One region of the Variovorax sp. PAMC26660 genome, then DNA from elsewhere that is predicted to be linked to it. Evidence: predicted binding sites of a transcription regulator. Region 1 holds the regulator's gene; the other holds the start of a gene.
What was found. The regulator FliA, encoded in region 1, starts transcription of late flagellar genes. The targets are predictions, from matches to a motif close to CTAAAGTTTNNNNNNNNNNNGCCGNTA.
Positions count from the first base shown of each region.

Region 2: the regulator FliA is predicted to act here: its motif matches at 5,264-5,290, upstream of H7F35_RS25715 (FlxA-like family protein).

Region 1 is NZ_CP060295.1:810,732-818,797, forward strand. Features, by position in the region: gene H7F35_RS03780 (LacI family DNA-binding transcriptional regulator) at 1-86, shown strand, start outside; gene H7F35_RS03785 (HDOD domain-containing protein) at 242-1,069, shown strand; gene H7F35_RS03790 (L-idonate 5-dehydrogenase) at 1,116-2,183, opposite strand; gene H7F35_RS03795 (2-hydroxyacid dehydrogenase) at 2,200-3,153, opposite strand; gene H7F35_RS03800 (SDR family oxidoreductase) at 3,338-4,099, shown strand; gene H7F35_RS03805 (gluconokinase) at 4,104-4,667, shown strand; partial or broken gene H7F35_RS35090 (NAD(P)-dependent oxidoreductase) at 4,655-5,569, shown strand; gene H7F35_RS03815 (hypothetical protein) at 5,617-5,955, shown strand; gene H7F35_RS03820 (RNA polymerase sigma factor FliA) at 5,993-6,727, opposite strand; gene H7F35_RS03825 (MinD/ParA family protein) at 6,755-7,600, opposite strand; gene flhF (flagellar biosynthesis protein FlhF) at 7,611-8,066, opposite strand, start outside.
Region 2 is NZ_CP060295.1:5,438,551-5,446,616, reverse strand. Features, by position in the region: gene H7F35_RS25740 (filamentous haemagglutinin family protein) at 1-1,289, opposite strand, end outside; gene H7F35_RS25735 (FecR family protein) at 1,487-2,473, opposite strand; gene H7F35_RS25730 (RNA polymerase sigma factor) at 2,488-3,033, opposite strand; gene H7F35_RS25725 (secretin and TonB N-terminal domain-containing protein) at 3,041-3,664, opposite strand; gene H7F35_RS25720 (alpha/beta fold hydrolase) at 3,936-4,811, shown strand; gene H7F35_RS25715 (FlxA-like family protein) at 4,854-5,231, opposite strand; gene H7F35_RS25710 (hypothetical protein) at 5,367-5,771, shown strand; gene H7F35_RS25705 (hypothetical protein) at 5,789-6,124, shown strand; gene H7F35_RS25700 (lactonase family protein) at 6,349-7,728, shown strand; gene H7F35_RS25695 (GNAT family N-acetyltransferase) at 7,632-8,066, opposite strand, start outside.

The sequences.
Region 1 (8,066 bases):
TGATCGACGGCACGCGGGATGGACACCGGCCGCCTGCGGAGACGGTGATGATCCCGTTCCATATCGAGCAGCGCGAAAGTTCTTGAAGAAGTTCTGAAGCCTCCGGGCGAGCTCGGCATCGCCCGCAAAGCCGCACCTACCGGAATCCGTAGAAATTGCAGATTCGTGCGGATCGGGGGTTCACCAGGCGGTGCGCGGGAGGAGAATCTTTTGCATACAAACGCAACGCCCCCTCAGCGCCATGACACTCGACGAACTCTTTGCCAATGACGAGTCGCTCCCCACCGTCCCGAAGGTGGTGTCCGATCTGATCGTGATGCTGCGCAACGACGATGTGCCCTTCGCGGCCATCGCGCACCGGATCGAGCTTGACCAGGTGCTCGCGGCCAGGGTGCTGCAGATGGTCAACTCGCCGTTCTTCGGGCTTCGGCGAAAGATCTCCTCGATCCAGGGCGCGATCCTGATGCTGGGTCTCTCCACCATCCGATCGCTGGTCGTGAGCTCGGGCCTGTCCGGCGCCTTCAGGAAGGTGGAGGGCGTCAACCTTCCCGACTTCTGGGCCCACAGCCTGCGCGTGGCGTCGGTCTCGCGGTACCTGGCGTCCAAGACCCGGCGTGTCGACGCCAACCTGGCGTTCACCGCGGGCAGCATGCATGCCATCGGCCACCTGCTCATGGCGCAGGCCATGCCTGAGCGCATGGCCGCGCTGAATGCCCTGCACCCCTTCGATGCGCTGGGGCGCGCGCAACTGGAACTGGTCGAGTTCGGGTACCACTATGGCGATGTGAGTGCGTCGCTGGCGCAGCGGTGGGATTTCGCTTCCGACCTGGTCGGTGCGCTTTCGAGCTTCGTGAATCCCGCGAAGTCGGAACACCCCGATGCGCTCGGCGGCGTTCTTCATCTGGCCGTGTGGCGCGTGGCGCTGGAGCGCCAGGGCGTGGACCTGAGCAACGTCGGTGGCTTCTGGCCGAGCCAGTCCGCCATGGCCATCGGCATCACCGAGGACATCGTCCAGGAGATGCCGGCGCCGCGCGTGCTCGCCGCGGACCTCGAATCGATGATCGCCTGACCCTGCGGGGTCCACGCGATCTATTCCGGGAATCCGCAGCCGTCGATCACAGCGACTCGACGGCGGTATCCGCAAAGTCGATCAGCACCTTCATCGCCTGCTTCCGGTCGCTGGCCAGCTCGAAGGCTTCGCGCGCCTTCAGCATCGGAAAGGTGTGCGTCACCACCGGCGACAGGTCGACCCGACCTTCGTTGATGAGCCGCACCGCCAGCGCGAACTCGGCGTGGAAGCGGAACGAGCCGCAGATGCTCAGCTCCTTCGACACCACCATGTTCTGCGGAATGCTCACGTCGCCGCCCAGGCCAAGCTGCACGACCACGCCACGCGGGCGCATCACCTCCAGGCCGTCGCGCAGCGCGCGTTCGTTGCCCGAGCATTCGAGCATCACGTCGAAGGTGCCCTTGTCGGCCGAATAGCGCGACACCCAGGCCTTGTCCTGCGCAACATTGATCGTCTGGTCGGCGCCCATCGCGCGTGCAATCACCAGCGGTTCGTCGACCACGTCGGCGGCGGTGATCTCGGCCGCGCCGTGCGCGCGCGCCGCTGCGATCGCCAGCACGCCGATGGGCCCGCAGCCCGACACCAGCACGCGCTTGCCCAGCAGCGGGCCGGCGCGCGACACGCCATGCAGCCCGACCGAGAACGGCTCGGCCAGCGCCGCCAGCCGCAGCGGCACATGGTCGGCCACCTTCACGCATTGCGTGGCCTCGCACAGCAGCATGTTGCGAAACGCGCCCTGCACGTGCGGCGTGCGCATCGCGCTGCCGTAGAAGCGCATCTCCAGGCACTGGTTGGGCAAGCCTTCGAGGCAGAACTTGCAGGCGCCGCAAGGCCGGCTGGGGTTGATCGCCACCTTGTCACCAATGCGAACACTCTCCACGCCGGGCGCCACCGCAACCACGGTGCCGGCCACTTCATGGCCCAACACCATCGGCTCCTTGATGCGCACGGTGCCGAAGCCGCCGTTGTGAAAGTAGTGCAGGTCAGACCCGCAGATGCCGCCCATGCCGACCTTCACCAGCACCTGGCCGGGACCGATCTCGCCGGCATCCTGTTCGTCCAGGCGCAGGTCGTCCGGCGCGTGGATCACGAGGCACATGCAACGCAAACGCATGATGTTTCTTCTTTCTTCAGGCAACGGGGGTAATGAGCGGCTGGCCCGCAAAGTGGGCTTCCAGGTTGCGGCGTACCAGCTCGCCCATGGCGCGGCGCGTCTGCTCGGTGCCGCTGCCATGGTGCGGATGCAGCACCACGTTGTCGAGCGCCGCAAAGCGCGGATCGATGCGCGGCTCGTTGAGGAACACGTCGAGCGCCGCGCCGGCGATGCTGCGTGACTCCAGCGCCTGCAGCAGCGCGCCTTCGTCGACCGTGGTGCCGCGCGACACGTTCACGAGCCAGCCCTTCGCCCCGAGCGCCTGCAGCACCTGCGCATTGACGATGCCGCGCGTGGCCTCGCCGCCGGGCAGGATGACGATGAGCACGTCGCACCAGTCGGCCATCGCGGGCAGGCTGGTGAAGTGGCGGTGCGGGCTGTCCGCCTTGGCCGTGCGGCTGAAGTAGCCCAGCTCCACATCGAAGCCCGAAAGGCGCCGCGCGATGGTGCTGCCGATGCGGCCGAAGCCCGCGATGCCGATGCGCTGGCCGAAGACGCGTGTGGCCAGTGGCATGCCGCCGTGGGCCCAGGCACCGCTGCGCACGAAGGTATCGGCGGCCGGAATGCGCCGCTGCAGCGCCAGCGTGAGCCCGACAGCGAGGTCGGCCACGTCGCCGTTGAGCACGTCGGGCGTGTTGCTCACGCGGATGCCGCGCGCACGGCAGGCGGCCAGGTCGATGCCGTCGGTGCCCACGCCGTAGCAGGCGATCAGCTCCAGCTTCGGCAGCGCCGCGATGAGTTCGGCATTGGCCCCCAGCTCCCCGCGCGTGGCGACCGCGCGAATGTTCCGCCCGTGTTCGGCGATGAAGGCCTGCCGGTCCGGCGCCTCCCACAGGCGGTGCAGCGTGTAGGCCGCCTGCATCGGCACCATGTCCCATTCCAGATAGGTGCCTGGCATCAGCACGTGCGGGGATGTAGCGGTAGCGGTCAAGCGGGTCTCCTGCGGATGGCGTTTCGGATCGATGGAATTCAAATGATACCGGTAACTATAATTGATCGAACATAAAGCCCGCAACGCAGGTTTCACCGGGTTGACGTCCAAACAAGATACCGGTAACGTATCTCCGCTGTCACGCATCGGGCATGCCGCTGCGCCCCATTCCCAGGAGCTTCTCTTGAAACTGTTCGATCTGTCCGGGCGCACCGCCCTCATCACCGGCTCCAGCAAAGGCATCGGCTTCGCGCTGGCACAGGCGCTTGGCGCTGCCGGCGCGCGCATCGTCCTCAATGCGCGCGATGCCACCGCGCTCGCCACGGCCCGCGATGCGCTGCGCGCCCAGGGCGTCGCGGCCGAAGCCGTGGCCTTCGACGTCACCGATGCCGCCGCGGTCGAAGCCGGCGTGGCCGCCATCGAAGCCGACATCGGCGCCATCGACATCCTCGTCAACAACGCCGGCATGCAGCACCGCGGGCCGTTCGCGGAGTTCCCGATCGATGCCTGGCACAAGATCACCACCACCAACATCGACAGCGTGTTCCTCGTGGGCCGTTTCGTGGCGCAACGCATGATCGAGCGCAAGCGCGGCAAGATCATCAACGTGTGCTCGGTGCAAAGCGAGCTGGGCCGCCCCGGCATTGCGCCCTACGCCGCCACCAAGGGTGCGGTGAAGATGCTCACCAAGGGCATGGCGATCGACCTGGGCAAGTACGGCATCCAGGTCAACGGCCTCGGGCCGGGCTACTTCAAGACCGAGCTGACACAGACGCTGGTGGCCGACGAAGCCTTCACCTCATGGCTCTCGGGCCGCACGCCCGCCGGCCGCTGGGGCGACGTGCAAGAGCTGGGCGGCGCAGCCATCTTCCTGGCCTCGGACGCATCGAGCTTCGTCAACGGCCACATCCTCTATGTGGATGGCGGCATCACCGCGAGCCTGTAGCACCGTGTCCGACTCGGCGCAGCAGCAACGGCCCAGGCTGGCCGTGGTGGTGATGGGCGTGTCCGGCACCGGCAAGAGCAGCGTGGCTTCGGGCCTGGCCGGCCTGCTCGGCGTGCCGTGGGTCGACGGCGACGACCTGCATGTGCCCGAGGCCGTCGCACGCATGCGCGCCGGCCTGCCACTGGCCGATGACGACCGCTGGCCCTGGCTGGACCGCATCGGCGCCTGCCTGACCGATCGCACGGCCGCGCCCGGTGGCGTGGTGGTGGCCTGCTCTGCGCTGAAGCGTGCGTACCGCGACCGACTGCGCGGTGCAGTGCCGGATCTTGGTTTCGTCTTTCTCGACGGACCGCCGGCGCTCATCCGGCAAAGGCTGGAAGCGCGCCGCAATCACTACATGCCTTCAACGCTGCTCGACAGCCAGTTGCAGACGCTTGAAAAACCAGATGCCGATGAGCCCGACGTGCTGCATGCGGACATCGGCGCACCCCTTGCGCTCATCGTCGCCAGCACCGGCGCGCAGCTTCTTCAACGCGCGAACGCAGCCTTCATGAAAGCGCCCGCATGACCTCTTCCAACTTGCCCGCCAGCCAGCGCGTGGCCGTGATCGGCGTCGGCATCATGGGCTCGGCCATTGCGCACCGGCTGCTCGAATGCGGCCACACGGTCAGCGTGTTCGACCTCGATCCACTCAAGGTCGCCGCGCTCCAGTCACATGGCGCGCAATCCGCCAGCACTGCGGCCACGGCCGCAGCCACGAGCGACTTCGTCATCACCAGCCTGAACTCGGCCGCCGTGGTGGAACGCGCGATCTTCGGCGAGGCCGGCATTGCCGCCGCGCCCGTCGATGCGCAACGGCTGCTGATCGACATGTCGTCCATCGACCCGCCCGCCACGCGCCGGCTGGCGCAGTCGCTGCGCGAGCGCACCGGCATGGGCTTCGTCGATGCGCCGCTCTCGGGCGGCGCGCCCAAGGCGCTGCTCGGCCAACTGACGGTCATGGCGGGCGGCAGCGCCGACGACGTGCAGCGCGCACGCGCCGTGATGGACAGCCTGTGCGCCAACTACACGCACATGGGCGACAACGGCGCGGGCCAGACCACCAAGCTGGTCAACCAGCTCCTGTGCGCCATCGGCTTCCAGGCCGTGGCCGAAGCGGTGCGGTTGGCCGAAGCCGGCGGCGTCGATGCATCGAAGCTGCCCGCCGCGCTGGCCGGTGGCCGCGCCGACAGCCAGATCCTGCGCGAGTTCGGCCCCAAGATGGCCGTGCGCGACTACACGCCCACCGGCCGCATCGACAACATGCTCAAGGACCTCGAAGCAGTGCAGGCCTTTGCGCAGGTTCAACGCCTGCCCTTGCCGCTGACGGGCGCCGTCTCGGAGTTGCATCGCAGCTTCGTCGCGGCCGGCCTCGGTGCCGAGGACACGGCCGCGATGATGCGGCAGTTCAGCGGTTACGACCGCGCCTGATCGATACACCGACACGTCCCACAGTTCAAACCCGAAAGAAGAAATCCATGTTCATTCGCTGCGCGTTTTTCAGGGGCCAGGTCAAGGCTGGCATGGAGGAAGCCTTCAACCGCCACGTGCACGACAAGCTCGTGCCACTGTGGACCCGGTTCCCCGGTGCGCTCGAAGTGCGCGTGCTGCGACAGCTCGAAAGCGATGTGAGCGACCCCGAGTTGGCGATGGTGCTGTCCATCCGCTATGCGAGCCGCGAAGACATCGCACGCGCGCTGGATTCCCCCGTGCGCTACGAGAGCCGCGAAGTGTCGAAGGCGCTGTTCGAGATGTTCGACGGCACGGTCTTTCACACCGTGTTCAGCGCCGAGGAATTTCCGCTCGCCAAGGACTGACAAGGAGTGAGCCGGCTGCGCCTGAAGCGGCACGCGCCTACAGCACGTCCTTCAGCTTCGCCCGCAACCGGCTGACCGCCTGACTGTGCAACTGGCACACGCGCGACTGGCTCACTTCAAGCACCGCACCAATCTCTCGCAGGTTCAGCTCTTCCTCGTAGTAGAGCTTCAGCAGCAGCTGATCGCGCTCGGGCAGCGCCTCGATGGCCTCCACGAGCTGGTGGCGAAAACCGCTCTCCAGCAATTGCTCCAGCGGGTCGTCGCTGCCGCGGCGGTCCTTGCGCGTGTCCTGCGCATGCATGTCGAGAAAGGGGTTGTCGGGCTCGCCCTTGGCGAAGTCCTCCACATACAGAAGCTGGCAGCCCTGGATCTCCTGCAGCATCGACTGGTAGGCCTCCAGGTCGATCTTCAGCTCCTTGGCGATCTCGCCTTCGGAGGGTGCGCGACCGAGCCGGTGGCCCAGCGCCTGGATGGCTTTCTCGATGCCGCGTGCCGACTGGCGCAGGCCGCGTGAGCCCCAGTCGTTGGCGCGCAATTCGTCGAGCATGGCGCCGCGGATGCGCTGGCTGACGAAGGTCTCGAACTGCGCGCCGCGATTGTCCTGGTAGCGACTGGACGCGTCCAGCAGGCCCAGCATGCCGGCCTGGATCAGGTCGTCCAGCTCCACGCTGGCGGGCAGCTTGGCCATCATCTGCAGCGCGATGCGGCGCACCAGCGGTTGGTGCTGCGCCAGCAGATGCGATTTCTCGATGGTTCCCTGTGCGGTGTACACGGCCGTCCTTTTCCGGTTTCTTCCAGGTCAGGCAGCGACCGCGTGCTGTGACGACGGCAACAGCGCGGCGGCGCGCTCGCCCGATGGCGCGCGCGATGCCGCCTCGCGCCACGGCCATCGCCCCATGTCATCGGCGATGCGCCGGAAATCGACAGCGGCGGCGCTCGCAGGAAAGGCCTCGACGACGGTCTGCCTCAGGCGCCATGCATCGGCCAGCCGCGGGTCGGAACGCACCCAGCCGGCCGGCTGCAGCGACAGCGCGAGATAGCGGCTGCCCGCATTGGCCAGGTTGCTCATGATCTTCTGCACGGCCTCGACATCGGCCACGCCGTTGACCAGAAAGTGCAGTTGCCTGAGCCCATGCGCGTAGTGCAGGCGCTTGATGCCCGCATACGCCGAGGTGATGGATGCGGGATGCGGTTGCAGCACCAGCAGCAGTTCATCCGCGCATTGCGCCAGCGCCGACAGCCGGCCTTCTCCATCGAAGGCCGCATCGACGATGACGACGCCGCTGGGCCACATCGAACGCGGATCGGTCGCGTCGTCCGCAACACCGGGTGGCGCAGGCAGCACATGCACGCCGGAACCCGCGCGGGCGGCGGCCTTCTCGATGCTCAGGCGCTGGCTGGCGACATCGGCCAGGTTCCCCAGCGGATCGATGGCCCAGCCGTCGCAGGCTGATCGCGCTTTCGGGCAGTGCTCGTCCAGCAGCAGCACGTTCTTGCCTTGCTGCACCAGCGCCGCGCCCAGGCTCATGGCGGCCGTGGTGGCACCCGCGCCGGGGCCCATGCCCGCCACGGCGACAACCCGCGTCGGCGTCTGCGCGAGCAGGCGCCGCAGTCCGTCTGCCTGATCCGTGACCTGCTTGCTCATGCGGTGCGCCTCACCCCATCTGCGCCAGTGCGCGAGGCGCCTGCGTGGGCGCGGTCGACTCGGTGCCCAGCGCTTCGAGCAGCAGGAAGAACTTGCCCACGCCCGCGCACAGCGCGCCGCCGGTCATCGGGCGGCCCGCACGCACGGGGCGCCCCGTCAGTTGGCTCAGCAGCATGCGCGTGCGCCCGGCCCAGTCGCCGTCCGACTGCAGCAGACGCCACACGGTGGTGCTCATCTGGCCGGCAATCAGCAGGCGCTTCATCATGTGCGGGTCGCCCAGCTCGCCCATGCCGCCGACCAGTTGCACGCCGTCGCGCATCAGGCGAAAGCACGGCTCTGCATCATTCGCCCAACCCTGCCATTGCGCGAGCTGCTGCGTGCCGACTTCGCTGCCGACGTTGGACAGCGCATAGCTTTGCGACAAGACCTTGCGGCTGCGCGCATCGATCACCTGTGTCGCCACGCA
Region 2 (8,066 bases), 2.8 Mb from region 1:
ATGAGCGCATCGCGCTGGCTGTCGAGCGCGCTGGCCTTGCCGTCGTCCTCGATCACCACGGCCGTGACGGCGCCCTTGCCCATGCTCACGTTGCCGAGCTTGTCGGCGGCCGAGTTCAGCAGGTGCACAGTGCCGCGCGCACTCACAGTGGAGCTGGCCACCGCCACGCCGTCCTGCCGAACGTCGCGGCCGGCCAGCGTGATGTCGCCTTCGCGCGCGGTGATCAGGCCGGTGTTGCTCACCTTGCCCGCCGTGCTGTCGGGCACGAACTGCGGTGCGACCTCGTTGCCGCGCGTGGTCGAGAAGGTGTTGCCGTCGGTGCCGATGCCCTTGCGAATCAGAAAGCTGTCGCCCGCCGCCATCTGCGTCTGCCCCTTGCGGGTGGCGATCTCGCCCGCGTTCGACACCTCCTTGCCGAGCAGCAGCACATAGCCGCCACCCTGCGTGACGGAGCCCGGCTCCTTCGTCGTGATGCGCGCGCCCGCCTGCACTTCGACCTTGCCCAGGTCTTCCTTCAGCGTGGTGAAGCTCGGCGCGGTGCCGTTGGAATAGATGCCACCGGTGGTGAACTGCGAATCCTTGATGCTCGCCGCAGCCGCCACCAGGTTGCGCGTGTCGACCTGGCTGCTGCCGCTGAACACCACGCCGTTGCGGTTGGCGATGAGCACCGTGCCGTCGCCCTTGATCTGCCCGCGAATCTGCGACGGGCGCGCGGCCGGGTCGTTGACGCGGTTGAGCACCGCCCAGTCGGCCTGTTGCCTGAACTCGACCGTGGTGTTGCGCCCGACGTTGAAGGTTTCCCAGTTCAGGATCGCCTTGTCGCCGGTCTGCTGGACCGTCACCGTGGTGCGGCCTGCGGCCGTGCCGGGTGTCGGCGCATTCGCGTTGTGCCAGCCGGCCGTGAGGCTGTTCGTGTCGACCTTCAGGCCGCCTTCGACCAGGCCGTCAGGCACGTCGGTGCCGCCGTTCTGCGCGGCCAGCCGTGCCGCCGCTTGCGCTGCCTGCTGCGCGGCAATCGCCTGCGCCGCGAGGTTCAGATTGCCGATGGAGCGTTGCAGTTGTTCATTGGCCTTTTGCTGCTGCGCCAGCGGGTTCGTCAGCATCGAGGCTGGCGTGCCGTTGGGCAGATAGCCCGTGGCTGCCGCCGTGCCTTGCGCCACGTTCTTCTGCGCCATCCAGGCTGCGCTGAACGCGCGTTGCGCATGTGCGTTGCCCGCAAGGCCCGCCATGGCCAGTGCGATGGCGACCGCGTGCGCGACCGGTGCGCGGCGGAATGTCTGTTTGCTCATTTCATACCCCAGAGGAAAACCCGTTCGCGTGATTGCGTGGCACGGCGGTGTTGCACCGCGCTCTGGTTAAGAGACCGGGCTCACCGGATGCGACCGACACGACCGAGATAAAAGACTGGGAAAATTTGCGGGGCGATGCGGGTGGCCGTGTTTTTCACAGCCGTGTCACGAAGCGAAGGCAGAAGGGCCGCGCGGCCCTAGCCGAGCAGCACGATGCCCGCCGGCAGCGTCGTCACCTTGGCGCCGTAGCTGGCGCCGATCAGGGTCTCGATGCGCGCGAGCTGTTCGAGCCGCAGGCGCGCCTGCACCTTGCGTCGGCCCAGCTCGGCGTTGGTCACTATCAAGCGCCCGGGGCGGTAGCGGTTGATCTCCTCGACCACGGCCGCGAGCGGCGTGTCGTTGAACACCAGCACGCGGTCGCGCCATGCGTTGACGGTGGACATGTCGGGCGCGCGTGCCACTTGCGCGCCGCGTTTGCCATAACTGATCTGCTGCGCTTCTTTCGCGACCAGCACGCGGCCGCCGTAGTTCAGTTCGACCGAACCGGCCATGCAGGTCACGCACACCTCGGACCCGGTGGCGCGCACGTTGAAGCGGCTGGCGGCGGAAGCCACGAGCCGGCCGCCGCCGACCGTCATCGTGAACGGCGTGGCGCGCGATGCGTCGAGCAGCACCTGCGCCTCGCCGTCCAGCAGGTCGAGCGTGGCCGCCTCTGCTTCAGATGCGCGCGAGAGGTTGAAGCTGGTCTGCGTGTTCATCTCGACCACCGCCGCGTCGGCCAGCACCACCTGGCGTTGCTCGCCGGTGCCGGTGCTGTAGTCGGCCGTCATGTCCGACAGCGCGGGCCAGAGCCGGCCCGGTGGCCGCACCACGACGAAGGCCGCCGCGCCGGCCGCGAGCGCGGCGCCGAGGATGTAGCGGCGGTTCGGGTGCGTTCGTGCGATGACGGCGGCGCGCGGTGGCTGCACGGCACGCATGCGCTGCGCCACGGCTTCGGCCGCGGGCCGCGCCACGTCCCACACGCGGGTCGTCTCGGCCATCACCTGCGCATGCAGCGGGCTCTGGGCGCACCAGCGCTTGAAGTCCTGCGCGTCCACCGTCGTGGCCCGGCCCGAGGTGAGGCGCACGAGCCAGTCTTGCGCCTGCGCCTGCAGCGCGGCGCGGTCGTCGTTGGGGGTGTTCACGGCCAGCATCTCTACTAAGACTGTTTTCCGGCCCCGGGACCGAACCGCTGGATCACATCGCGCCCCAATCGCCCGGCGCAATGCACCAGCGCGGCCTTCACTTCACGCTCGACGATCCGCACCGACACGCCGTAGCGCGTCGCGATGTCCTTGTGCGGCGTTTCGTCCACGCGCGAGGCCAGGAAGATTTCGCGGCGGCGGCGCGGCAGCTCTTCGAGCGCCCGCTCCAGCGCCTGCACTTCGCTGCGGGCTTCGGACAGGCGCGCCGGGTCCTGGCTTTCATCGGCAAAGTGCAGCAGTTCCTCGACCTCCACGAAGTCGAGCAGCCGACCGTTCGAGATGCGCCGGTCTTCCGCCACGTTCGACGCAATGCGCAGCAGGTAGGCCATCGGGCTTTGCACCGCGCCGGGGTCGCTCATGCGGTTCACGCGCAGCCAGGTTTCATGCAGCACGTCGTCGGCCACGTCCTCGGAACCGAGGCGGCGGCGCAGCCGGTTCCTGAAGTCGAGGTAGCGGCTCGTGAGCAGGCTGCGCAGGAAGCCGGGGGTGTCTTGCTCCACGGCGATCTCAGGACGCGGCGGGTATCAGGCCCGCGCACACATCGGTGCTGCGCCCGGTGCGGGGCAGCAGCAGGATCGTGAGGGGTTCGTCCGGCGTGCCGTCTTTGGGCGGACTCAGCACCAGCGTGTTCATCGCGGCTTCGAGCGCCGCATCGCGCTGCGCAACGCCCGTCGAGCTGAGCAGGCGCGTGCGCCGCACATGGCCGGCCGGGCCGACCCACAACTGCACCAGCGCGCGGTAGTCGCCGGGCTGCACACGCGGCCAGCGGCACAGCGTGCGCTCCAGCGCCTGCTGCACGATGCGCGCGTTGCCATCGCCCGTGGCTTCGACCGATGGCGCAGCAGATGCAGCCACCGGGGCCTGCACGGCAGCCTCGGTCTCGACAAGCGTGAAGGTGGTGTCGTCGGCATAGCGCGCCACCAGCCGCGTGCCTGCCAGCATCCGATGCAGTGCATCGCGCGGCGCCAACTCCCCGCGCACGGGCATCGATTCGAGCCCGGCCGCGAGCTGCCCGTCGAAGAACACCGACTGCCCGCTCGCCTGCGCGAATGCCTGCAACGCCGAAGCCAGCGGCTGCGCGGGAATGTCGAAGCTCACGCGATCGGCAACGGTGGCGAAGGATGCACCCAAGGACAGGATTCCGAAAATCAAGGTCAAGACGCTCACCCACCACCGCGACCGAGCAATGCACCACATGCCTGGTCCTGTCACGAAATGGAATTTGCTGCGGGCCAGCGAGAACCGTGGCCGTACTACTTTCAGTCGACCGGATGCTAGTGAGCATTTGTGACAGGTTGAATGCAATGCGCCCGGTTCACTTCGGGGCAAATCTGGAAAGCCCTGATGCCCCGCGCAGCGACCGCCCCCTACGATGGCGACATCCTTCTCACCGAGACACCGCATGCCAAGCACAGAGACACACTTCGACCTGACCGCCAACGATGGCCGCAAAGTGGAGGCGCACCGCTGGCAAGGCCCGACGCAGCGCGCCATCATCCAATTGGCGCATGGCATGGGCGAGCATTCGCTGCGTTACCGGCCGTTGGCCGACGCGTTGACGCAGGCCGGCTACGTCGTCTATGCGAACGAGCATCGCGGCCACGGCAAGGACGCGGCGGCGCGCGACGAGCTTGGTGAATTCGGTCCCCGCGGATTCGCCGGACTGGTGGACGACATGGCCCTGCTGAGCCGCCACGTTCGCGGCGTGCACCCCGGCTTGCCGCTGATTCTTGTCGGCCACAGCATGGGCTCGTTCGCCACGCAGTACTACCTGGCCCAGCACGGCGCGCTGTTGTCCGGCGCGGTGCTCTCGGGCACCACGGCGCTCGACCTGTTGGGCACCGCGTTGCAAGCCGGCTTCCGGCTGGAAGACATGAACGCCGCGCTGCCCGACGTTCGCACGCCTTTCGACTGGCTCAGCCGCGACCCGGCGCAAGTCGATGCCTACATCGCCGATCCGCTGTGCGGATTCACGGTCTCGGCCGAGGGCATGGGATCGATCTTCGCGAACCTCGCCGACCTCGCGCCCGCAGCCCTGCGAACGCGCATCCGGGCCGACCTGCCGCTGTACCTGTTCGTCGGCGACGAGGACCCGGTCAGCAACAAGGCCGAGTGGTTCTACCCGCTGGTGCAGCGCTACCGCGAGGCGGGGCTGCGCGACGTGTCATGCCACGTGTTCGGTGGCGCGCGCCACGAAACGCTGAACGAGACCAACCGCGAGGAAGTCGTGGCCGTGCTGCTGGCCTGGATCGCGCGGGTGGTGGGCCACAAAGGCTGAGGGCGGCGTGCGGGTCTGCCTGCCGCCCTTTCTTTCTTCGCGTCAGGCCTCCACGTTCAGCACGGAGCCGATCGGCACGCCACTGGCATTGACGCGTGCCTTGTCGGCCTTTGCCGCGTTGTCATCCGATGTCTTGCCTGTCCCGCTGAGCTGAGCTGTCGCGCTCTGCAGCGCGCCGGCGGCGCGCAATGCATTCAACTGCGCCTGCAGCATGGCGATCTGGCCCGCCATGGACTGCAGTTGCTGTTGAAGCGCCTTTCGCGGCTCGCCCACGGGCGTCGTGAGCAGAAGGCCCTGCTTTTCTTTCATCTGCTCCTGTATTCCCGCGATCTGGCGCTGGATCTTCGCCATCTCCGCATTGACGTTGGGCCCGCTCCCCGCGCTCCCCGCGCTCCCTGTGGCACCGATTGCAGTCAGCATCTTGTTCCTTGGTTGTTGACGTAAAAGAGGACTATCGGCATCGCGGGCCAAAAATGAAGGGCGCTGATACTTCAAGGCCTCGCTCACGCCCCAAAACCATCGCGATTCGCCCGATCTCCACGCAGGAACATTGAAATGCGCACAGCACTTGCCCGAAGCAGTTGGTTCGCCCTTGCGGTGTTGGTGGTGCTTGTTGCCTGGGAACTGGCGAGCCTCGAAATGCCTGTGCAGCCGCCGTCGGGCGACTGGAAAGAGCGGGGCATGCTGCACGTGATCCTGATCACGGCAACGGCGGTCGGCGCGTTCCTGGGTGGCTTGCCCGGTTTTCGCTTGCTGCCCGCGAAGCTGGTGTTTTCGCGCTGGCATCTGTGCGGACTGGCTGTGCTTTTCGCGTTGATCTCATCCCTCTCGACGGGTGCCCTCCTGAAGCTCGGGGAGAACCTCGTGACCTTTGTGAGTGGCATGGCGGTGCTGTCCGCAATACTTGTACAAACGATGGGCCGCCTGCTTGCGCGCATCGCTATTTCGTCCGATTTATGACAAACAAAATTTCAACCATGACGCGTTTTCTTGTGCTCCCGCTGGCGTTCCTTTCGCCCGGCATCGCCCTTGCTGCCTCGTTGTCCGGAACGCTCACGGGAGGAGGCGGAATCGACGATCTGCGCGTCATCGTGCGATCCGCCAGCGGCCAGCAGATCGAGGCCTATTGCGACGGGCAATGCGGCGACTGGTTCGACGAGGACAAGGAGACGGAAGGCTCCCGCCTCAAGAAGAAGCTGCTGGGCAAGCAGGTGCTTCTCGACTACAGGAAAGAGCCGAACCGCGACAGGGTGGCCGGCTCGGGGCCGAATGACCGGCTCGACTTCGTCAAGAAAATCGAACTGCTGAAGTAGCTCGGCGCTTCACCAAGATATCGACAGATTCCACAGCACTTTTCCTTCCCAGTCATATAGAACATTTGAGCGACAAGCGCCCTTGCAACGGCTTCCTAGAATCGCGCGGCCGGCCTTCAGCCCTCCGTCAGAAAGCGTTTCAAATGCCGCCGATTTCACGCCCTCTCGCTCTCTTTTCTTCCCTCGATGTACGGGCCGTAACTCGCCGCGCAGCCACCGGGGCGTTGATCTTCATCCTGGCTTCCTGCGGCGGTGGTGGTGGCTCCAACGGCCTCGGCTTCCTTCCTCCTGTTGCACCTCCTGCACCGCCCGCCCCCGTCGCCGCATCCCAAACCATCGGCGGTACGGTCAGCGGTCTGATGGGCACCGGTCTCGTGCTGCAGAACAACGCGGGCGATGACCTGGCCATCGCGGCCAACGGCAGCTTCAGCTTTGCCACGCAGATCGCCGATGGCGCGGGCTACACAGTCACGGTCAAGACGCAGCCCAGTCTTGCGACCATCGTGTGCACCGTCAGCAGCAACGGCAGCGGCAAGGTGGTCGGAGCAGCCGTCAGCAACGTGGCCGTGCGCTGTGCACCGCCAGCGGCCCGGTTTGCCTACGTGGTGAATTTCGACTCGAAGGACGTGTCGGGCTACACCCTCGATGCCGGCACGGGAGCCCTTCGCCCGATGGCCGTGCCGACGTTCGCCGTGGGAGCGGAGCCCATCAACATCACCGTGGCCCCCTCGGGCCGGTTTGCCTACGTGGCCACTCCCTACGACAGCTCCGTGTCGGGCTACCTCATCGATGTCGGCACTGGCGAACTCACGCCGATGGCCGTGCCGAAGGTCGTGGTTGTCGCCGGCGGCGCGCCCTACAGCGTCGCCGTGCACCCCACAGGCCGGTTCGCCTACGTGTCGGACGTGAATGCCAACACGGTGTCGGCCTACACCATCGATGCCAGCACAGGCACCTTCAGCCCCGCAGGTGTGCCACTGGTCGCCGCGGGCACGGGCACGCCCATCGTCACGGTCGATCCCACGGGCCGGTTTGCCTATGCGACGAACGTCGGCTCAGACACCGTGTCGGCCTACAACATCAATCCCGACACGGGCGTTCTCTCCCGGATGGCCGTGCCCACGATTGCCGCGGGGCCCAGCCCCTATGGCATCACCGTGGACCCCACCGGCCGGTTCGCGTACGTGGCGAACACCGGGGCCTCCTTTCTGTCGGCCTATGCCATCGACGCCAGCTCCGGCGCCCTGAGCCCGCTGGCCGTGCCGACGATCGGATCGGGGCTGACGCCCTTCTCCATCGGCGTGGATCCCACGGGCCGCTTTGCCTATTCCGCGAACATCGACTCCGACAGTGTGTCGGCCTACAACATCAACCCCAGCACCGGCGTGCTGAGTGCGATGAGCGTGCCATCGATTACCACCGTGGGGTCCCAACCCATCTCCGTCAAGGTGGACCCCACGGGCCGCTTTGCGTACGTGGTGAATTCCGCTCTCGGCAACGTGTCGGCCTACAACGTCGATGCCGGCACAGGCGCGTTCAGCCCCATGAGCGTGCCGACTGTCGCTGCGGGAATGAACCCGCAGGTCATCGCGTTCTCGAGGTAGTCAGCAGCGCTTTGCACAGGGGTTGCGGCCGCGCAACCCTGAACCCAAACCATCGGTACGAAGGCGATGCCTCGCGTTTCAACGCGAGGCCCTGTCGCGCGAAACCCGACATGCTCGTAAAAAGGAAGTGCGAACGGCGTGGCGTTGACCGTCATCGCATCCGGAACAGACGCCTGTTCGTGCAGCGACTTCGCGCGAAGCCAAAGCGCCTTGGCCAATCCTCTGCGCTGGAATGGCTCGGCGACAAAGAGGTGAAAGAGGTGCGTCTTCGCGCGGACAGCTACCACGCCGGCAATCTGCGCATCGACCGTTCCGATGCAGTAATCGAACGGGTCTGC